DNA from 4 places in the Enterobacter cancerogenus genome. Region 1 is predicted to be linked to each of the others. Evidence: predicted binding sites of a transcription regulator. Region 1 holds the regulator's gene; each other region holds the start of a gene.
The links. The regulator CRP, encoded in region 1, controls carbon source genes, mostly activating them, when cyclic AMP is high. The targets are predictions, from matches to a motif close to ATGTGANNNNNNTCACAT.
Positions count from the first base shown of each region.

Region 1 (5,556 bases):
CGCTGGACGAGAGCTTTGTGGTCATCCATTTCCGCAATCTGGACGGGATTGACTACCCGTGGCTGCTGGCGATGCTGCAGGGGTCGTTTATTTCACATATCAATACGTTGGTGGTGCCGGGCGGAAAAATGGGGCTGGCGATGGAGTTAATCATGACGCCGCTGGTGCAGCGGTTGATGGAAGGCAAGCAGATCGCGTGAGTTGTTTTGCCCGGTGGCGCTGCGCTCCGGGCCTACGATCGTGCTTTTGTAGGGCGGGTCAGCGAAGCGCCACCCGCCAAAAGATTAGGCCTCAATCACTTCATACGAATGGGTAATATTCACCGCTTTCTCAAGCATTAACGCCACAGAGCAGTACTTCTCCGCAGACAGGTCAACCGCGCGCGACACCGCCGCGTCTTTCAGGTCTTTACCCGTGACAATAAAGTGCAGATTGATATGCGTGAACAGGCGTGGCGCCTCTTCGCGGCGTTCAGACGTGAGCTTCACTTCGCAATCGGTCACGTCGTGACGGCCTTTTTGCAGGATCGACACCACGTCGATAGCGCTGCATCCCCCCGCCGCCATCAGCACCATTTCCATAGGGCTTGGGGCTTTATCGCCGGAGTTACCGTCCATCAAAATTTGGTGGCCTGATGCAGACTCGCCCAGGAACGTCAGCCCTTCTACCCACTTTACACGCGCTTGCATATTCATTAACTCCAACGTTGCATTTTTGGTGACAGAGTACGCGCGCGTTACATTTCACGCAACGGAAGGCGACCTGCATCATGCTGAAGCGAGACACCAGGAGACACGCGTCAAAAGCTATGCTAAAACACTCAGGATGCTACAGTAATACATTGACGTTACACATGTATGCAGAGGACATCAAACTTTACTGGCTGCGAAACGTTACGACAGCCGACTTCCCAGGGTATGGGTAAGAATTCGATTGCAACCCCAGAGTCAGGATGCGATTTATGGCTCTGGTGACAGCTTATAACAGAGGATAACAGCGCATGGTGCTTGGCAAACCGCAAACAGACCCGACTCTCGAATGGTTCTTGTCTCATTGCCACATTCATAAGTACCCATCGAAGAGCACGCTGATTCACCAGGGTGAAAAAGCGGAAACGTTGTATTACATCGTCAAAGGCTCGGTGGCAGTGCTGATCAAAGATGAAGAAGGGAAAGAGATGATCCTTTCTTATCTGAACCAGGGCGATTTCATCGGTGAACTGGGCCTGTTTGAAGAGGGCCAGGAACGTAGCGCCTGGGTTCGTGCGAAAACCGCATGTGAAGTGGCTGAAATTTCTTACAAGAAGTTCCGTCAGCTGATTCAGGTAAACCCTGACATCCTGATGCGTCTCTCTTCCCAGATGGCTCGCCGTCTGCAGGTGACGTCTGAGAAAGTGGGCAACCTTGCCTTCCTCGACGTTACCGGCCGTATCGCGCAGACCCTGCTGAACCTGGCTAAACAGCCGGACGCGATGACCCACCCTGACGGCATGCAAATTAAAATTACCCGCCAGGAAATTGGTCAGATCGTTGGTTGCTCCCGTGAAACAGTGGGCCGTATCCTGAAAATGCTGGAAGACCAGAACCTGATCTCTGCCCACGGTAAAACCATCGTGGTCTACGGAACCCGTTAATTACGGTCAAACGGCGTGCCACCGCAAGGTGACACGCCGTTTTTGTCTCTACTCCCCATGTGGCGCAGGCTGATCTATCACCCGGAAGTTAACTACGCACTGCGGCAAACGCTGGTGTTGTGCCTTCCTGTGGCCGTGGGCCTGATCCTCGGTCATCTCCAGCAGGGTCTGCTGTTTTCCCTTGTGCCTGCCTGCTGCAACATTGCGGGCCTCGACACGCCGCATAAGCGCTTTTTCAAACGCCTGATCGTTGGCGGCTGCCTGTTTGCAGGCTGTAGCCTCGCGGTGCAGCTTCTGCTGGCCCGGGATATTCCGCTGCCGCTCATTCTGACCGTGCTGGCAATGACGCTCGGCGTGACTGCTGAAATCAGCTCGCTGCACGCCCGACTGCTGCCCGCCTCACTGATTGCCGCCATCTTTACGCTGAGCCTGGCGGGCAATATGCCGGTGTGGGAGCCGCTGCTAATCTACGCCCTCGGCACGCTGTGGTACGGCGTATTCAACTGGTTTTGGTTCTGGCTGTGGCGGGAACAGCCGCTGCGCGAATCCCTGAGCCTGCTCTACGTGCAGTTGGCGGAGTACTGCGAGGCCAAATACACCCTGCTGACCCAGCACACCGATCCGGAAAAATCACTGCCGCCGCTGCTGACGCGACAGCAAAAGGTGGTGGATCTGATTGGCCAGTGTTACCAGCAGCTGCATATGCTTGCCGCCAATAAAAACCATGATTACAAGCGGCTGCTGCGCATCTTCCAGGTGGGGCTGGATCTGCAGGAGCACATCTCGGTCAGCCTGCATCACCCGCAAGAGGTGCAAAAGCTGGTCGAGCGTAGCCATGCCGAAGCGGTGATCCGCTGGAACGCTCAGACGGTGTCCGCGCGCCTGCGGGTGCTGGCGGACGACATTCTTTATCACCGCTACCCCACGCGCTTTAACATGGATAAGCCCCTCGGCGCGCTGGAGAAGATTGCCCGCCAGCACCCGGATAACCCGGTCGGGCAGTTCGCCGCCTGGCACTTCAGCCGCATCGCGCGCGTCCTGCGCACCCAGCGTCCGCTCTACCCACGCGACCTGATGGCCGATAAACAAAAACGGCTCCCGCTGCTGCCCGCCCTTAAAAGCTACCTGTCGCTGAAATCCCCGGCGCTGCGTAACGCCGCGCGCATCAGCGTGATGCTGAGCATCGCCAGCCTGATGGGGATGGCGCTGCACCTGCCGAAGCCATACTGGATCTTAATGACCGTGCTGTTTGTTACCCAAAACGGCTACGGCGCCACGCGGGTGCGCATCCTGCACCGGGCGGGCGGCACGATTGCCGGGCTGGTCATTGCCGGGGTCACCCTGCACTTCCACGTGCCGGAGGGATATACGCTGGCGGGAATGCTGGCGATTACGCTGGTGAGCTACCTGATTATCCGCAAAAGCTACGGCTGGGCGATGGTTGGCTTTACGGTCACGGCGGTATATACCCTGCAGTTGCTCACGCTCAACGGCGAGCAGTTCATCATCGCCCGGCTGGTTGATACGCTGATTGGCTGCCTGATTGCGTTTGGCGGCATGGTCTGGCTGTGGCCGCAGTGGCAGAGCGGGCTGCTCAGGCAAAACGCCCACGACGCGCTGGAGGCAGACCAGGAGGCTATCAGGTTGATCCTCAGCGACGACCCGCAGCCCTCGCCGCTGGCCTATCAGCGCATGAAGGTCAACCAGGCGCACAACGCCCTGTTTAACTCGCTCAACCAGGCGATGCAGGAGCCAGGCTTTAACTCGCACTATCTGGCAGACATGAAACTGTGGGTGACGCACAGCCAGTTTATCGTCGAGCACATCAATGCGATGACGACCCTCGCGCGCGAGCACACGATGCTGACCCCGGATCTGGCGCAGCGCTATTTGCAGTCGTGCGAAATTGCGCTGCAGCGGTGCCAGCAGCGTCTGGAGTATGACTCACCGGGTGAGTCGGGGGATTCGAACATTCTCGAAGCGCCGGAAACATTAACCCACGGGCCGATGAGCACCCTGGAGCAGCATTTGCAGCGCGTGTTAGGGCATCTGAACACCATGCACACCATTTCGTCGGTGGCATGGCGTCAGCGACCGCATCATGGGATCTGGTTAACGCGCGTACTGAAACGCACGCCGTACTGATTATGTCGGGTGGCGCTACGCTTACCCGACCTACAAGACCTGAACACCGTACCTGCCATTTTGTCGGGTGGCGCTACGCTTACCCGACCTACAAGACCTGAACACCGTACCTGCCATTTTGTCGGGTGGCGCTACGCTTACCCGACCTACAAGATCTAAACACCGAGCCTGCCGTTTTGTCGGGTGGCGCTGCGCTTACCCGACCTACAAGACCTGAACACCGTGCATGCCGTTTTGTCGGGTGGCGCTACGCTTACCCGACCTACAAGACCTGAACGCCGTGCATGCCGTTTTGTCGGGTGGCGCTACGCTTACCCGACCTACAAGACCTGAACACCGTGCCTGCCATTTTGTCGGGTGGCGCTGCGCTTACCCGACCTACGGTTTTGTAGGCCCGTGCAAGCGCAGCGCCGCCGGGCAATGAGGTTATCCCCGGACTATTTTACCGACCGCCGCGGCAAACCGGGTTAACCCGTCTTCAATATCCTTATCTTCCACCACCAGCGACGGCGCAAAGCGCATCACGTCCGGCCCGGCGTTGAGCACCATTACCCCTTCGTGCGCGGCGGCGTGCAGGAAATCACGGGCGCGGCCTTTGTATTGCGGCTTCAGCTCGGCGCCAATCAACAGCCCCATCCCGCGGATCTCGCTGAAGACATCAAACTGTTCGTCAATCTGCTGAAGGTGCTTCACAAACTGCTCGCGTTTCGCGTTCACGCCGTTGAGAACCGTCGGCGTGTTGATGATATCGAACGCCGCACCGGCAATCGCGCAGGCCAGCGGGTTGCCGCCGTAGGTGGAACCGTGGGAGCCGACGTGGAACGCGGAAGCGATATCCTGGGTGGTCAGCACCGCACTGATCGGGAAGCCGCCGCCGAGCGCCTTGGCGCTGGTCAGGATATCCGGCGTGACGCCGTAGTGCATGTAGGCAAACAGATCCCCGGTGCGTCCCATGCCGCATTGCACCTCATCAAACACCAGCAGCGCCTTGTGCTCGTCGCACAGCGCGCGCAGCCCTTTCAGAAATTCCGGCGTGGCCGCCGTCACGCCGCCTTCGCCCTGAATCGGTTCCACCACCACCGCGCAGGTGTGGTCGTCCATCACCGCCTTCACCGCATGCAGATCGTTGAACGGCACGTGGATAATATCGGCAGGTTTCGGGCCGAAGCCGTCGGAATACTTCGGCTGGCCGCCAACGGACACGGTAAACAGCGAGCGACCGTGAAAGGCGTTATGGAAGGCGATGATTTTGGTTTTATACGGGCTGTGGCGCGTTGACGCATAATAGCGCGCCAGCTTGAACGCGGTTTCGTTGGCTTCAGTGCCGGAGTTCATGAACAGCACGCGCTCGGCAAAGGTAGCGTCGATGATCTTGCGCCCCAGGCGCAGCGCAGGCTCGTTGGTGAAGACGTTGCTGGTGTGCCACAGGGTTTCGCCCTGAGTTTTCAGGGCGTCTACCAGCGCAGGATGGCAATGGCCCAGCGCCGTCACCGCAATCCCGCCCGCGAAATCCACATACTCTTTGCCCTGCTGATCCCACACGCGGCTGCCTTTCCCTTTTACCGGGATAAACTCGGCCGGTGCATAAACCGGCAGGATCACTTCGTCGAATGTTGCGCGGGTAATTGCGGATTGTTCAGTTGCCATGTCATGCCCATCCATTTTATGTCACAGTGATTGTGAAAATATAATCACAAAATATGCATAAAAAATCACAACAAGGCAATAGATAATCAGCGATGGAGGAAATTGCCCAGCAGCGGGTGTCCCTGTTCGCT
Region 1 covers NZ_CP077290.1:3,111,330-3,116,885, reverse strand. Annotated here, with positions in the region: gene I6L58_RS14625 (phosphoribulokinase) at 1-200, shown strand, start outside; gene I6L58_RS14620 (OsmC family protein) at 285-689, opposite strand; gene crp (cAMP-activated global transcriptional regulator CRP) at 1,001-1,633, shown strand; gene I6L58_RS14610 (YccS/YhfK family putative transporter) at 1,691-3,778, shown strand; gene argD (bifunctional acetylornithine/succinyldiaminopimelate transaminase) at 4,205-5,425, opposite strand; gene pabA (aminodeoxychorismate synthase component 2) at 5,512-5,556, opposite strand, start outside.

Region 2 (5,556 bases), 1.1 Mb from region 1:
TAACGAGGATCTGGCGTGACGCACCGCTTTATCGACACCCACTGTCACTTTGATTTTCCGCCGTTTACCGGCGACGAGACGCACAGTATTGCCCGCGCGGCTCAGGCTGGCGTCGGGGCGATTATCGTGCCGGCGATCGAAGCGGCTTATTTTGACCGGGTGCTTGAACTTGCCCGGCAACATGACGCGCTGTATGCCGCGCTGGGCCTGCATCCTATCGTCATCGAGCATCATCTTGATGAGCACATTGACCAGCTCGATACCGTTTTGGGCAGGGGAAATGACCGGCTGGTGGCCATTGGCGAGATCGGCCTCGATCTCTATCGCGAAGATCCGCACTTTGCGCGCCAGCAAGCGATCCTCGACGCGCAGCTTCGGCTCGCGAAGCGCCACGATCTGCCGGTGATCCTCCACTCGCGACGCACCCACGATAAGCTGGCGATGCACCTGAAACGCATGGATCTTCCGCGCACCGGGGTGGTTCATGGATTTTCCGGCAGCCTGCAGCAGGCGCAGCGTTTTATCGCGCTGGGCTACAAAATCGGCGTTGGCGGGACCATTACCTATCCGCGCGCCAGCAAAACCCGTGACGTTATGGCCCGGTTGCCGCTCGACTCGCTGCTGCTGGAAACGGATGCGCCCGATATGCCGCTCAATGGATTTCAGGGGCAGCCTAACCGCCCGGAGCAGGCGGCGCGCGTTTTCGCTACGCTCTGTGAACTGCGCGATGAGCCTGAAGAGGTTATCGCTCAGGCGTTGCTCGATAATACCCGCGCCGTTTTTGGCATCACGCTATAGATAGCGCGCCGGGCGGATAACGGTAATCTGCCGTTTTTCCAGGGCCACGGCCAGCGGCTCGACGTCCTCCGGCGTGGCGCTGCGCCATGACGCCGCCTCTCCATACACGCCGTGCGCATGAAACGCGTTGATGCGTACCGGAATATTCCCCAGCTGGCGAATAAATGCCGACAGCGGGGTGAGATGCGCCAGATAATCACAGCGATCCGGGATCAACAGCAGCCGCAGTTCGGCCAGACGGTGATGATCCGCCAGCCAGCGAATGCTCTGTTTGATCTGCGGATTGTCGCGCCCGGTCAAAAAGCGGTGATGCTCGTTGCCCCAGGCTTTTAAATCCACCATAGCGCCATCGAAAACCGGCAGCAGCTTTTGCCAGCCGGTTTCGCTTAGCAGGCCGTTGCTGTCCACCAGGCAGGTTAAGTGGCGCAGCGCGGGATCGGCCTTGATCGCTGAGAACAGAGCGATCAAAAACGGCAGTTGGGTTGTCGCTTCACCCCCGCTCACGGTGATCCCCTCAATAAACGGTGCGGCTTTGCGGATCTGCGCGAGGATCTCCTCCACGCTGTAGCGCTGCGCCATCGGTGTGGCCTGCTGCTGGCACAGGTGCAGGCAGGTATCGCACTGCTGACAGTGGCTTTCCTGCCACCAGACGCGGCCCGCCTGAATATTCAGCGCATCGTGCGGACAGTGGGGAACGCAGTCGCCGCAGTCGTTGCAGCGCCCGATAGTCCACGGGTTGTGGCAGGTTTTGCAGCGCAGGTTACAGCCCTGCAGGAACAGTGCCAGGCGGCTGCCCGGCCCGTCCACGCAGGAGAAGGGGATAATCTGACTAACTAAAGCGCATCTGCTGTTCATGGCTAATTACGCGTGGCTGACGTTCAAGGATTCGGGTGTTGCGCGCGGCCTCCTCACCCAGCCACGTGGTGTTGCTGCGCGATCCGGCTTCGCGGTACTTCTCCAGATCAGACAGCCGCACCATATAGCCGGTGACGCGCACCAGATCGTTTCCCGCCACGTTAGCGGTGAACTCACGCATACCGGCCCTGAATGCCCCGAGACAAAGTTGCACCACCGCCTGTGGATTGGCTTTTACGGTCTCGTCCAGGGTGAGGATGTCGCTGATACCGGAGTGGTAATAACGGTGGTGCGGGGCGACGGCCAGCAGATGGCCGATCGGATCGGGCTCGTCGCCGTAAGGCAGACGTGCCCCCGGCGTAGTGCCCGTATCGGAGCTGATCCCCGACTGCGCGTGGAGCATCGCCCGCTGCTTCCAGCCGTGCTTCACCGGCGTGTTTTCAACGAACGTCGCCAGCTGTTCGCTGATGCGATACCCCAGCGCGTTGGCCTCATCGTCCTTACCGTAGCGACCTGTCATCCCTTCTTTCTCGCAGAGCGCGTTAACGGCTTCTGCCAGGCCGTACATGCCAAACATCGGCACAAAACGCCCGGCATCAATCAGCCCCTCCTGGACGAGGAAGCTATTCTCAAAGAAGCCGGACTGTTCATACAGGAAATCGCAGCGTGCATCGATGATGGCAATCTGCTGCTGGCAGTAGTGCGGCAGCTGGCGGGTGAAGAAATCGTCCAGCGAGGCGCTACGTTCGGCAATGGCTTTCAGATTGAGGCGCACCAGCGTGCTGCCGCCGCCCGCCAGCGGCAGAGAGTTGTAACAGCTCACCACGCCATAGCGGCCTTTTGTGAAAATTTTATCATTCAGCGGGCCATTGGAAATATGCGGCTTACTGCATTCACAGATATTTTTCGCCACGCTCAGCAGCAGATCGTCAGGGGTGACGTCGGGGTCGTAGATAAAGGTCAGGTTTGGTGCAACCTGCTTCAACTCCGCATCGGCACGCAGAATGGCGCGGGTGATGGGGCTATCTGCCGGGCCAATGTTTGCATGCATAAAGGCATCGGGCAGGGTTCTGTCGAGGTAGCGCCAGAAACGTTTTATTCGGCTATCGATTTCATCCTGTGTTAGAATTTTAACATAGGGATCGAGTAGGGCATCAAGCTGGCCCAGATAGACCGGCATCGATGTCACGGACGGAACATGGTGATAGAGAATGGTAAGCAGCGAGAGGGCATCATCCAGATCGTTTGCCCCTTCCAGCTCCAGCCAGTCTGAACCGTTCGCCAGGAATTTTGCGTAGTCCGGCAGCACGTAGCGCGGTTTGTAAGGGGCGTGTCCCTCGAACATATCGCAGATAACGCCTTCGTCCAGCGCGGCGCGGGCCGCCGAAGGAAGCGCCGGGTAGGGCAGATTGTTCTCCGCTTCCAGCGCCAGAAAATGCCGTTTTTGCTCCGGTGTTAACGTCGGGCTGGTCACAATGTGCTGGCAACGCTGTTGCAGGGCGTCGGGGCGAGAGGAGGACATAGGCGCTTCCTTGAGTCATCGGTGAATGATGACGAAATTGTAGAAAGGCGTCCCGCCGGGGCTTTTGATCCCACAGGGGTGATCGCTGATTTAACCCGCGGTTGGCCTGCTAAAATTTGATGTTGATCTCATTACAGTAATGCAAATTTGTACGCAGTTTTCATTAACTGTGATGAATGTCGAAGTGTGAATGCGGGTGAATGTTAGAATACTCACAGACCCGCAAGGTAAAATTGATACGGCGATGCCGTTGGAGAATGTTATGACCGATTTAACTGCAAGCAGCCTGCGCGCGTTGAAACTGATGGACCTGACCACCCTGAACGATGACGACACCAATGAAAAAGTCATCGCCCTGTGCCATCAGGCGAAAACGCCCGTCGGTAACACCGCTGCCATCTGTATCTACCCGCGCTTTATCCCGATTGCCCGCAAAACGCTGAAAGAGCAGGGCACGCCGGACGTGCGTATTGCAACCGTGACTAACTTCCCGCACGGCAACGACGATATCGAGATTGCGCTGGCAGAAACCCGCGCGGCGATTGCTTACGGTGCGGATGAAGTGGACGTGGTCTTCCCGTATCGCGCGCTGATTGCCGGCAACGAGCAGGTGGGTTTTGACCTGGTGAAAGCCTGTAAAGACGCCTGTGCCGCGGCAAATGTGTTGCTTAAAGTGATCATCGAAACCGGCGAACTGAAAGAAGAAACCCTGATCCGCAAAGCGTCTGAAATCGCGATCAACGCGGGTGCGGATTTCATCAAAACCTCTACCGGTAAAGTGCCGGTAAACGCCACGCCGGAAAGCGCGCGCATCATGATGGAAGTCATTCGTGATATGGGCGTCTCCAAAACCGTGGGCTTTAAACCGGCCGGCGGCGTGCGTACCGCGGAAGACGCGCAGCAGTTTCTGGCGATTGCCGACGAACTGTTTGGCGCAGAGTGGGCGGATTCCCGTCACTACCGTTTCGGCGCATCCAGCCTGCTGGCAAGCCTGCTGAAAGCGCTGGGTCACGGCGACGGTAAGAGCGCAAGCAGCTACTGATTGCCCGCTAATGCCGGATGACGCTTCGCTTATCCGGCCTACAGGATCGTAGGGCGGGTCAGCGTAGCGCCACCCGCCACAACTCCCCCGATTCCGCATGGAGGTTACCGTGTTTCTCGCACAAGAAATTATTCGTAAAAAACGTGATGGTCATGCATTAAGCGACGAAGAGATCCGCTTTTTCATCAATGGCATTCGTGATAACACCGTCTCAGAAGGGCAGATTGCTGCGCTGGCGATGACCATCTTCTTCCACGATATGTCGATGCCTGAGCGCGTGTCGCTGACCATGGCGATGCGAGATTCAGGAACCGTCCTTGACTGGAAAAGCCTTAACCTTAACGGCCCGATCGTCGATAAACACTCCACCGGCGGCGTGGGTGACGTTACCTCGCTGATGCTTGGCCCGATGGTGGCGGCCTGCGGCGGTTACATCCCGATGATCTCCGGGCGCGGCCTGGGCCATACCGGCGGCACGCTCGACAAACTGGAAGCCATTCCGGGCTTCGATATCTTCCCGGATGACGCCCGCTTCCGCGACATTATTAAAGACGTTGGTGTGGCGATTATCGGCCAGACCAGCTCCCTGGCACCGGCAGACAAGCGTTTCTACGCGACCCGCGACATCACCGCTACCGTGGACTCCATTCCGTTGATCACCGCCTCTATTCTGGCGAAAAAGCTGGCGGAAGGGCTGGATGCGCTGGTGATGGACGTGAAGGTGGGCAGCGGCGCGTTTATGCCGACCTATGAACTTTCTGAAGCGCTTGCTGAAGCGATCGTTGGCGTCTCCAACGGCGCAGGCGTGCGCACCACCGCACTGCTGACCGACATGAACCAGGTGCTGGCTTCCAGCGCCGGTAACGCAGTAGAAGTGCGTGAAGCCGTACAGTTCCTGACAGGTGAATATCGCAACCCGCGTCTGCTCGACGTGACCATGGCGCTGTGCGTTGAGATGCTGATCTCAGGCAAGCTTGCCAAAGACGATGCAGAGGCGCGAGCGAAGCTGCAGGCGGTGCTGGACAACGGCAAAGCGGCGGAGATCTTTGGCCGCATGGTTGCCGCGCAAAAAGGCCCGACCGACTTCGTGGAAAACTACGCGAAATACCTGCCTACCGCGACCTTAACCAAAGCGGTGTATGCCGATACCGAAGGGTTTGTTTCGGCGATGGACACCCGCGCGCTTGGCATGGCGGTGGTGTCGATGGGCGGCGGACGTCGCCAGGCATCGGACACCATTGATTACAGCGTCGGTTTCACCGACATGGCCCGCCTGGGCGACAGCGTGGACGGACAGCGTCCGCTGGCGGTGATCCACGCGAAAGACGAAGCCAGCTGG
Region 2 covers NZ_CP077290.1:1,986,669-1,992,224, reverse strand. Annotated here, with positions in the region: gene I6L58_RS09315 (patatin-like phospholipase family protein) at 1-19, shown strand, start outside; gene I6L58_RS09310 (metal-dependent hydrolase) at 16-798, shown strand; gene I6L58_RS09305 (YjjW family glycine radical enzyme activase) at 793-1,653, opposite strand; gene I6L58_RS09300 (YjjI family glycine radical enzyme) at 1,628-3,175, opposite strand; gene deoC (deoxyribose-phosphate aldolase) at 3,438-4,217, shown strand; gene deoA (thymidine phosphorylase) at 4,327-5,556, shown strand, end outside.
Region 2: deoC (deoxyribose-phosphate aldolase) is a predicted target of CRP. The motif match lies at 3,290-3,307, and genes of this name have one in related genera.

Region 3 (5,556 bases), 600 kb from region 1:
GCTCACCGCATCCACGCCAGACACCGTCTCAACCTGTTCGTTTTCGCCGACAACGTGGACCTGGTAGCTATGACGGGCATTCAGGGCGTCGAGCACCACCTGGTTCACATCGGCGAATGTCAGCGTAATGCCTGCGTCTGCCAGCAGTTTGCCGATAAAACCACGACCGATATTACCTGCGCCAAAATGTAATGCTTTCATAGAGTTAACCTTCATTAATGTTTTTACCCGAGAGGGCTGGGGTGAGGAACTTTTCCCCTCACCCTAGCCCTCTCCCCAACGGGGAGAGGGAAGAGAACGGACTTACTTGTTCAACAGCGCCAGCACTTCTTCTACGCTGGTGGTGTTGGCCAGACGCTCGATGACGGTGTCGTCATCCAGGGCGTTGGTCAGGCTGGTAATCACCTGGATGTGCTCGTTGTTGCGAGCGGCGATACCAATCACCAGACGGGCGATGTCATCTTCTTCTTCACCGAAGCGTACGCCCTGCGGATACTGGCAGAACACGACGCCGGTTTTCAGCACGCGGTCTTTCGCTTCAACCGTACCGTGTGGAACCGCAATGGATTCGCCGAGGTAGGTTGGCGTCAGTTTTTCACGTTCCAGCATCGCTTCAACGTATTCTGGCTGAACGTACCCGCCAGCAACCAGCTGCTCACCCGCGAAGCGAATGGCGTCTTCTTTCGTGGCAGCGGTACGGCCAAGGAAGATGTTTTCCGCGCCCAGTCTGAACAGGTGCGCATTGCTCTCGTCAAAGCTGTCCTGCAGGCTGGTACGCACTTTCACTTCATTATCTTCGTGACGCTGCGCAGCAACCAGACGTTCGGTCAGGCTGGCGTACAGGCCGCTGTCGAGGAAGTTGGTCAGCGAAATGTGCTGTGCCTGAGGCACCTGGCGCATCGCACGCTCGGTCAGATCGCGGTGCGTAATCACCAGGTCAACGTCCGGCGGCAGGCTGTTGATCGCGCTGTTGGTGACGGAGATATTGGTCAGGCCCGCATCCTGCACTTTCTTGCGCAGTACGCCTGCACCCATTGCGCTGGAACCCATACCGGCGTCGCAGGCAACGATGATTTTACGTACGTGGCTCAGGTCGTTAGAGACATCGCCAGCCGCCAGCGGTGTTGCGCCTTTGGATTCTGCTTTCATGTCATGCATACGACGGGTTGCCGCTTCGATATCGTCTTCTTCTTTCACCTTGCTGGTTTTCAGCAGGATAGCCGACACCACGAAGGAGACCGCCATCGCCGCACAGATAGCGGCGATGTTAGCGAAGTAAGCGCCTTTCGGGGTCATCGCCAGTACCGCCAGGATAGAGCCTGGAGAAGCTGGAGAAACCAGACCACCACCCAGCACGCTCAGCGTGAACACGCCAGTCATACCGCCGAGGATAACGGCCAGGATCAGACGTGGGTTCATCAGCACGTACGGGAAGTAAATTTCGTGGATACCGCCCAGGAAGTGGATGATTGCCGCGCCGCCCGCAGACTGTTTTGCACTGCCGCGACCAAAGAACATATACGCCAGCAGAACGCCCATACCCGGACCCGGGTTCGCTTCAATCAGGAAGAAGATGGACTTGCCAAGGTCATGCGACTGCTGGATACCCAGCGGGGAGAAGATACCGTGGTTAATGGCGTTGTTGAGGAACAGGATTTTCGCCGGTTCAACAAAGATAGACGCCAGCGGCAGCATGTCGTGCGCCACCATGAAGTTAACGCCTGCCGCCAGAATTTTGGACAGAACTTCAACCGCAGGGCCAATGCCGAGGAACGCCAGAATCGCGAGGATCATCCCGATGATGCCCGCAGAGAAGTTGTTCACCAGCATTTCGAAGCCGGATTTGATCTTACCATCCACCCAGACATCGAATTTCTTAATCGCCCAGCCGCCCAGAGGACCGGCAATCATCGCGCCGAGGAACATCGGCATATCCGCGCCGACGATCACGCCCATGGTCGTAATGGCACCCACTACGCCACCGCGATCTCCGCCGACCAGACGACCACCGGTATAACCGATGAGCAGCGGCAGCAGATAGGTAATCATTGGGCCAACAAGTTTCGCCAGCGTTTCGTTAGGCAACCACCCTGTCGGAATAAACAATGCGGTGATAATACCCCACGCGATAAACGCGCCGATATTTGGCATCACCATGTTGCTGAGAAAACGACCAAAGCTTTGAACTTTGATCTTGAAATCGGATGACATAAAACACCCCTTCTTATGTTTACGCTTAGGCTTACGGCCCGAGGTTTATCGTTAATGTGCGGCGGCAGAGGTAGCCGGGCCCTGTTCTGATGCTGTGAAATCTGGCATTGAATCGTTCAACTGTCCAGACAACGAAAATTTGTGTGATCTCAATCACGTAAATGTAGGGGGTATGCCATTTAATGAAGTGATCGCGATCACATAACCAATGCATAAAAAAAATACAACGAGCATAAAGTAAGCAAAATACCCGACGTTTTGTGATTCGCATCACATTTGCTCGCCGCGTGTTTGTTTCGATATTGTGATTGAATTCACAAAATATTTGCATGCAGATTTGTCCTGATGTCATTCGGGGTAACGCTGTGCAAGGAGGAAGGAATGCGATACGCATACCTGCCTTTTTCCATCGATTGTTCCATACTGACGTTTTTCGCGGCATCAAGGATCAGGCAATGAAACTCGTCGGCAGCTATACCAGTCCCTTCGTGCGTAAAATTTCAATTCTCCTGCTGGAGAAAGGGATTGCGTTTGAATTCGTAAATGAACAGCCTTACAACGCCGAAAACGGCGTGGCGCAGTACAATCCGCTGGGAAAAGTCCCGGCGCTGGTGACGGATGAGGGCGAATGCTGGTTTGATTCCCCGATTATTGCGGAATACATCGAACTGCTGGGGATCGCGCCCGCGATGCTGCCAGCCGATCCGAAAGCGGCGCTGGCGATGAAGCAAACAGAAGCCCTGGCGGACGGCATTATGGACGCGGCACTTGCCTCCGTGCGCGAGCAGGCAAGGCCAGCAGCCCAGCAGTCGGAAACGGAGCTGCTGCGTCAGCGGGAAAAAATCAGCCGCAGCCTGGACCATTGTGAACAGCTGATCCGGGACGGGAAAATTCAGAATGACGATCTCAACCTGGGAACCATTGCCATTGCCTGCGCCATTGGCTACCTCAACTTCCGCCGGGTTTCGCCTGGCTGGTGCGTAGACCGTCCGCTGCTGGTGAAGCTCGCTGAGACCCTTTTCCAGCGCGAAAGCTTTGCCCGTACCGAACCGCCAAAGGCTTGATGCGGGTTATAACACTTAGCGGCCAGAGGCGTTACAATCCCTCCCATGTTAACTCCCTCTCCCGTCGGGAGGGGGGATGATATCCATTCGCCGGGCGCATCCATGACTACTCATCGTTCTCTCTACAGCCACATTCCTGCTACCGATCGGCTTCTGCGTGATCCCCACTTCTTAACCGTCGTCGACCGTTTCGGCCATACCGCGACGGTCGATATACTGCGTCTGCTTCAGGAAGAGGTGCGGGAACATATTCAGGCAGAGAATGCCTTACCGGACTGGTGCGCGGACTGGGGGCAGGAGGCGGAACGGCGGCTGTCGGCTAACGCGCAGGGTGCTCTGCGTCCGGTGTTTAATCTGACGGGAACGGTACTGCATACCAACCTGGGTCGTGCGCAGCAGGCCGAAGAGGCGGTCGCGGCGGTTGCTCAGGCCATGCGTTCGCCGGTCACGCTGGAGTATGATCTGGATGGCGCTGGCCGGGGCCATCGCGATCGGGCGCTGGCGGATTTGCTCTGCCAGCTCACCGGTGCTGAAGACGCCTGCATCGTGAATAACAACGCGGCGGCTGTGCTGCTGATGCTGGCAGCGACGGCCAGCGGCAAAGAGGTGGTGGTCTCGCGCGGCGAACTGGTGGAGATTGGCGGTGCGTTCCGCATCCCGGATGTCATGCGTCAGGCGGGCTGTGCGCTGCACGAAGTGGGCACCACCAATCGCACCCATGCAAAAGATTATCGCGCGGCGGTCAACGAAAATACCGCGCTGCTGATGAAGGTCCACACCAGCAATTACCATATTGAAGGTTTCACTAAAACGGTCGACGAGGCCGGGCTGGCCGCTATCGGGCGTGAACTGAACGTGCCGGTTATTGCCGATCTCGGCAGCGGTTCGCTGGTGGATTTAAGCCAGTACGGGCTGCCGAAAGAGCCGATGGTGCAAGAGACGATTGCGGCAGGCGTAAGTCTGGTGAGCTTCTCCGGCGATAAGCTGCTGGGCGGGCCGCAGGCCGGGATCGTCGTCGGCAAACGTGAGCTGATTGCGAAGCTGCAACAGCATCCGCTCAAGCGCGCGTTGCGTGCCGACAAAATGACTCTTGCAGCGCTTGAAGCGACGCTGCGGCTCTACCTCCATCCGGAGAAGCTGGCCGAACGGCTACCAACGCTGCGTCTGCTGGCGCGGGATGCCGCCTCGATTCGTGCGCAGGGCGAGCTACTGCTGCCGCAGGTTGCCCCGTACTATGCCGGGTTTGACGTGCGCGTTGAATCTTGCCAGTCGCAGATTGGCAGCGGCTCGCTGCCGGTAGACAGACTGTCGAGCGCCGCGCTGACGTTTACACCACGCGACGGACGCGGCAGCCAGCTTGAGGCGTTATCGGCCCGCTGGCGTGCGCTGCCTGCGCCGGTTATCGGACGCATATACGACGGACGCATGTGGTTAGACCTACGCTGTCTTGAAGATGAAGAACAGTTTCTGGAGATGCTGTTGAAATGATTATTGCCACCGCCGGTCACGTTGACCACGGAAAAACCACCCTGCTGCAGGCCATTACCGGCGTGAATGCTGACCGCCTGCCGGAAGAGAAAAAACGCGGCATGACCATCGATCTGGGCTATGCCTACTGGCCGCAGCCGGATGGTCGCGTGCTGGGCTTTATTGATGTGCCGGGGCACGAAAAGTTTTTGTCGAACATGCTGGCCGGGGTCGGCGGCATCGATCATGCGCTGCTGGTGGTGGCCTGCGATGACGGCGTGATGGCGCAAACCCGCGAACATCTGGCGATCCTACAGCTCACGGGCAATCCGCAGCTCACCGTTGCCCTCACCAAAGCCGACCGCGTGGATGACGCACGCAGGGACGAGGTCAGGGAGCAGGTGCAGGGCGTGCTGCGCGAATACGGTTTTGCCGATGCGCCGCTTTTTGTCACCGTGGCGACCGAGGGGCGCGGGATAGATGCCCTGCGCGACCATTTGCAGCAGCTGCCGTCGCGCCAGCGCGCGAGCCATCACCGCTTTCGCCTGGCCATCGACCGGGCGTTTACCGTCAAAGGGGCGGGTCTGGTGGTCACAGGCACTGCGCTGAGCGGCGAAGTGAACGTCGGCGATACGCTCTGGCTGACGGGCGTGAATAAGCCGATGCGCGTGCGTGGTCTGCATGCCCAGAATCAGCCGGTGGAACACGCCCATGCCGGGCAGCGCATCGCGCTAAACATTGCGGGCGATGCCGAAAAAGACCGCCTTAACCGTGGCGACTGGCTGCTATCCGCTGCGCCACCGGAGCCGTCTGA
Region 3 covers NZ_CP077290.1:2,513,950-2,519,505, reverse strand. Annotated here, with positions in the region: gene mtlD (mannitol-1-phosphate 5-dehydrogenase) at 1-201, opposite strand, end outside; gene I6L58_RS11825 (PTS mannitol transporter subunit IICBA) at 304-2,211, opposite strand; gene I6L58_RS11820 (glutathione S-transferase) at 2,667-3,275, shown strand; gene selA (L-seryl-tRNA(Sec) selenium transferase) at 3,378-4,763, shown strand; gene selB (selenocysteine-specific translation elongation factor) at 4,760-5,556, shown strand, end outside.
Region 3: I6L58_RS11820 (glutathione S-transferase) is a predicted target of CRP. The motif match lies at 2,470-2,487, and genes of this name have one in related genera.

Region 4 (5,556 bases), 480 kb from region 1:
CAGGTTGTGTTTCTTGGACACATATTCCTGAGAATCACGCAGGATAGTTGGCGTCAGAACCACGTTACCTGGTTTGTAAACGCCGTGTACGTTACCGAAGGACGCTGCAATGGTGAAGCGTGGGCTGATTTTGCTCAGCTCGGTGTACGCGTAATCAACGTCTTCTGGCTGGGTGTACAGGGCAGAAGCGTCCATGTGGCTGTTGTCCACGCCGTCTTCTTCACCACCGGTGCAACCCAGTTCGATTTCCAGGGTCATGCCCATTTTGGCCATGCGCGCCAGGTATTTGGAGCAGATTTCGATGTTTTCGTGCAGTGACTCTTCAGACAGGTCGATCATGTGAGAAGAGAACAGTGGCTTACCGGTCGCGGCGAAGTGTTTTTCACCCGCGTCCAGCAGACCGTCGATCCACGGCAGCAGTTTCTTCGCGCAGTGGTCAGTGTGCAGGATAACTGGAACACCGTAGTGCTCAGCCATCTGGTGTACGTGATGTGCGCCAGAGATAGCACCCAGGATGGCAGCACCCTGAGGAATGTCAGTTTTCACGCCTTTGCCTGCGATGAACGCAGCACCACCGTTAGAGAACTGAACGATAACCGGTGCTTTTACTTTAGCAGCGGTTTCCAGTACGGCGTTGATAGAGTCGGTACCGACGCAGTTAACTGCTGGCAGAGCAAAGTTGTTTTCTTTAGCTACCTGGAACACTTTCTGTACGTCATCACCAGTGATAACGCCAGGTTTTACGAAATCAAAAATTTTAGACATGTTGCTTAGTCCTGTATCTTCGGCCGTTAGAAAAGGTGCGTGCTCTTATAAGCGCGCTGAAAATTGGGCAGGTTTCCCTGCCCTTGAATGGCTTACTGCTTAGCGCGCTCTTCGAGCATTGCTACTGCTGGCAGAACTTTGCCTTCCACGAATTCGAGGAATGCGCCGCCACCAGTGGAGATGTAGGAAATTTTGTCAGCGATACCGAACAGGTCGATTGCTGCCAGGGTGTCACCACCGCCTGCGATAGAGAACGCTTCGCTGTCTGCGATAGCATTAGCAACGATTTCAGTCCCTTTACGGAAGTTCGGGAATTCGAACACGCCAACTGGACCGTTCCACAGGATGGTTTTTGCGTTTTTCAGGATTTCAGCCAGTTTCTGTGCAGAAACGTCGCCCAGGTCCAGAATCTGCTCGTCATCTTTGATGTCGTTGACAGATTTCAGGGTCGCGGTTGCGGTTTCGGAGAACTCGGTCGCCACGCGAACGTCAGTTGGAACCGGGATATCACAGGTAGTCAGCAGGCGTTTCGCTTCGTCAACCAGGTCTGCTTCGTACAGGGATTTACCCACGTTGTGGCCCTGAGCCGCCACGAAGGTATTGGCGATACCGCCACCGACGATCAGCTGGTCAGCGATTTTGGACAGAGAATCCAGAACGGTCAGTTTGGTGGAGACTTTAGAACCGCCGACGATAGCCACCATTGGACGTGCTGGCTCTTTCAGTGCTTTACCCAGCGCTTCCAGTTCGTCAGCCAGCAGTGGACCTGCACAAGCTACGTCTGCGAATTTACCGATACCGTGGGTAGAAGCCTGAGCGCGGTGCGCCGTACCGAATGCATCCATCACGAATACGTCACACAGCGCAGCGTATTTTTTGGACAGCGTTTCGTCGTCTTTCTTCTCGCCTTTGTTGAAGCGAACGTTTTCCAGAACAACCAGTTCACCGGCAGCAACTTCTACGCCGTCCAGGTAATCTTTTACCAGGCGAACCGGGCTGGACAGTTTGTCTTTGAGGTAATTAACAACTGGCAGCAGGGAGAACTCTTCGTTGTACTCGCCTTCAGTTGGACGACCCAGGTGGGAGGTGACCATCACTTTTGCACCTTGTTTCAGTGCCAGTTCGATGGTTGGCAGAGAAGCACGGATACGCGCATCGCTGGTCACTTTGCCATCTTTAACCGGTACGTTCAGATCGGCACGGATGAAAACGCGTTTACCTGCCAGATCCAGATCGGTCATCTTAATTACAGACATGGTGAATCCTCTCGTTGATTCTTAAAGTTTTGCAAGCGCAACGTGCGCTCTACCTGAAACCTTTCGCGGCCATTGCTAACGTGGTGTCGAGCATCCGGTTAGCAAAGCCCCATTCGTTGTCACACCAGACCAGCGTCTTGATAAGGTGTGCGCCACTGACTCGCGTTTGTGTGCCATCAACAATGGCACTGTGCGGGTCATGGTTAAAATCTACTGAGACCAACGGTAATTCCGTATAGTCAACTATACCATGAAATGAACCCTGTGCCGCTTTTTGCAGCAACAGGTTGACTTCACAGGCTTTTACCGGTTTTTTCACCGTCACGCTGAGGTCGATTGCGGTCACGTTAATGGTGGGAACGCGCACGGCAATCGCTTCAAAACGGTCATTAAACTGCGGGAAAATTCGGGTGATCCCGGCCGCCAGCTTGGTATCAACCGGAATGATGGACTGGCTCGCCGCACGGGTGCGCCGCAAATCCGGGTGATACGCGTCGATAACCTGCTGATCGTGCATAGCGGAGTGGATTGTGGTCACGGTACCGGACTCAATGCCATACGCATCGTCTAACAGTTTAATGACCGGAATAATGCAGTTGGTGGTACAGGAGGCATTGGAGACAATGCGGTGTTCGGCCTGCAGCTCGTGCTGGTTGACGCCGAAAACGACAGTGGCATCGAGGTCGTGACTGCCGGGATGGGAAAACAGCACCTTTTTCGCACCGGCGTTCAGATGTGCTTCACCGTGCTCACGGTTGCCGTACACGCCGGTACAGTCCAGCACGACGTCCACCCCCAACTCGCGCCAGGGTAGCGACTCAAGAGCAGGCTCGTGCAGCACGCGAATGACATCGTCGCCGACAAACAGCTGCTCCCTCTCCTGGCGAACGTCCCAGGCAAAGCGCCCATGGCTGGTGTCGTATTTCAATAAATGCGCCATGCCCGCAGCATCCGCCAGTTCATTGATTGCCACCACGGTGATTTCCGCACGACGCCCGGATTCATATAAAGCACGAACCACGTTACGTCCGATGCGACCGAAGCCATTAATCGCTACGCGTACGGTCATAGATCTCCTGCAAAGCTATCCCTGGGTTTGAGGTGGCTGAAAGAGTAATCCAGCTACGTTCTGAGGGGAATCCTTGCCTGTCACAAACTGCGATTGATTGGTCATTTGTCGAACATTTAATCGACTGAAACGCTTCAGCAAGAATAAGCGAAACGGGGAATAAAAGGAACGTTCCGCCGGATAGATTCGCCATTTATCTGACTTGCGTCACATTTTCATGACCCAAAGCGCGCCGTATTATTCCATTCAGGCAAACCGGTATTCACCTGCTTCCGTCATGCGCAACAGCGCATCGGCCTGGCGACTATGGCCCAGCACGCGCTCAACATTCGGCCCATCCGTACGTAAATAAAAGGCCTGCGCCTCCTCCTGCGATAACCCCCCTGCGACCTTGCGCTGCACAAGGCGCTCACGCAGCGCTGACGCAGGTGCAGTAATAAAAATGGAGAAATCACAGAACGCCCCCAACGCCTTCCACCTATCGTCATCCAGCAAAAGCCAGTTTCCTTCGACGATAACAATGCTGGCCGTAACCGCAATCGCCGCTTCAACAGGGTCGTGTTTTTGTCGGTCATATTGAGGCCAGACTGCGGTCTCCTCGCCCAGTTGGCGCAGATTATTTGCCAGCTTCGCCACATCGAAGGTTTCCGGTGCGCCTTTATAAGGACGCAGTTGGTTTGCAACCAGCCAGTCATTGTAATGATGGAATCCATCCATCGGGAGAGTTTGTATATCAGGCAGACCGGGCTCCCGCTGCGAGAGATATTCCCAGAACGTCGTTAATGTGGACTTGCCTGTTCCCGGCGGAGCACTGAGAAAAACAACGGTCCTTCTTTTACCGCCACGTCTGTGCAGCTTCGCGATATCCTGTAACAGAGGGAGATGGACGTTTTGTATCTCATCTTCGCCATACTGCGCTTCAACCGGTAATCCATTCACTGTCAGGCTAATTTTCACGGTTCTAATTCCTTGAGTATCGTCGTTACCGCCAGCGTCATTGCCGTCTTGACCATGCCAGTAAAGCGAACCTCAGACCATGCAGCAAAATCGGCAAATTTCATCGATTTAAGGGCATTAAATAAGGTTGCATTACGGGTAATGCTATTTACGTTGCTGATAAAATCCCAGGTGATGTCATCCGCGAACCCCGGAATATCACTCTGTTCGCTCAGATACTGACTGAACTGGGAGAAATGGGTGATATCGGCATAAAGCCATTTATCCATTTTTCCCAGCGCGTAAATCAAACGCAACGCCACGCTAATATCGTCAAGCGGCCCGCTTTGCGCGAGTAACGGCTTCACTGCATATTCCACGATCTCTTCATCATTATTCACGAACAGCGACGGCAGAAAACGTCTGATCCCCAGCAGCAAAATCTCATTTGCCGTTGTCATAAACGAAAGTAAATCCAGCTGAGCATCCAGTCGCTCAATTACGTCGTCTTCGGTTAGCGTCGTCATTCGTTTCTCGATAAATCACCATGAATGCAGGGAGTCTATTATATTACACGTTCGGTCGGCGCCGCAGATGAGCAAAGTTTGCGTGCGCACCCCCTTCGCAACCTGCTGAACACCCGTCACCAGATCGCCGCCCGTCACGCCTGTCGCGCTGAAGAGAATGTCATCTCCCTCCACCAGTTCGTTAAGGGTGTAGACCCGATTGACCTCTACGCCCATCTCCGCACAGCGCCGGTACTCCTGCTCGGCCACAAGACGGTTCTCGGGGCTTTCCCCCTTCGCTTCACAAAAATCGATCAGCGCCGCCTGCATGTCGCCGCCCAGCGCTTTTACCGCGCAGGCGGAGATCACCCCTTCTGGCGCGCCGCCGACGGTGTACATCAGATCGTAGGGATTATCCTGTAAGCAGGTCAGTACGCTGGCCGCGACATCACCATCGGGCAGAGCAAAAACTTTGACGCCCAGCTGTGTCGCCTCGGCGATAGCAGCGTGCAGGCGTGGTTTATCCAGTGTGACCATCCGTAAACGTTCAAGCGGCTTGCCCAGCGCCCGCGCAACGTTGCGGAGGTTCTCCGCCAGCGGCAGTGCAAGGTTGATTGCCCCCGCCGCCGCCGCGTTAACCACCAGTTTCTTCATATACATATCAGGCGCGTGAAACAGGCTGCCCTGCGGAGCGAATGCCATGACTGCCAGCGCATTGCTTTGCCCCATCGCCACCATTCGGGTGCCCTCAATGGGATCGACGGCAATATCCACTGCCGGGCCGATGCCGCGTCCAACCTCCTCGCCAATCCACAGCATTGGCGCATGATCGATCTCACCTTCGCCGATAACAATACGCCCGCAAATCGCTATGTCGTTCAGCGCTTCGCGCATGGCGGTGACGGCCAGCCCGTCAATCCGATTTTTATCGCCGCACCCGGTTTGCGGCCAGGCAGCCAGCGCCGCCTGTGCCGTAACGCGAGAGAGCGGCCATGCCAGAGACATCATGCCGCGGCCTCCCCGA
Region 4 covers NZ_CP077290.1:3,592,160-3,597,715, reverse strand. Annotated here, with positions in the region: gene fbaA (class II fructose-bisphosphate aldolase) at 1-765, opposite strand, end outside; gene pgk (phosphoglycerate kinase) at 858-2,021, opposite strand; gene epd (erythrose-4-phosphate dehydrogenase) at 2,071-3,090, opposite strand; gene I6L58_RS16960 (nucleoside/nucleotide kinase family protein) at 3,337-4,047, opposite strand; gene I6L58_RS16955 (MltR family transcriptional regulator) at 4,044-4,553, opposite strand; gene glpX (class II fructose-bisphosphatase) at 4,569-5,540, opposite strand; gene I6L58_RS16945 (zinc-binding dehydrogenase) at 5,537-5,556, opposite strand, start outside.
Region 4: epd (erythrose-4-phosphate dehydrogenase) is a predicted target of CRP. The motif match lies at 3,286-3,303, and genes of this name have one in related genera.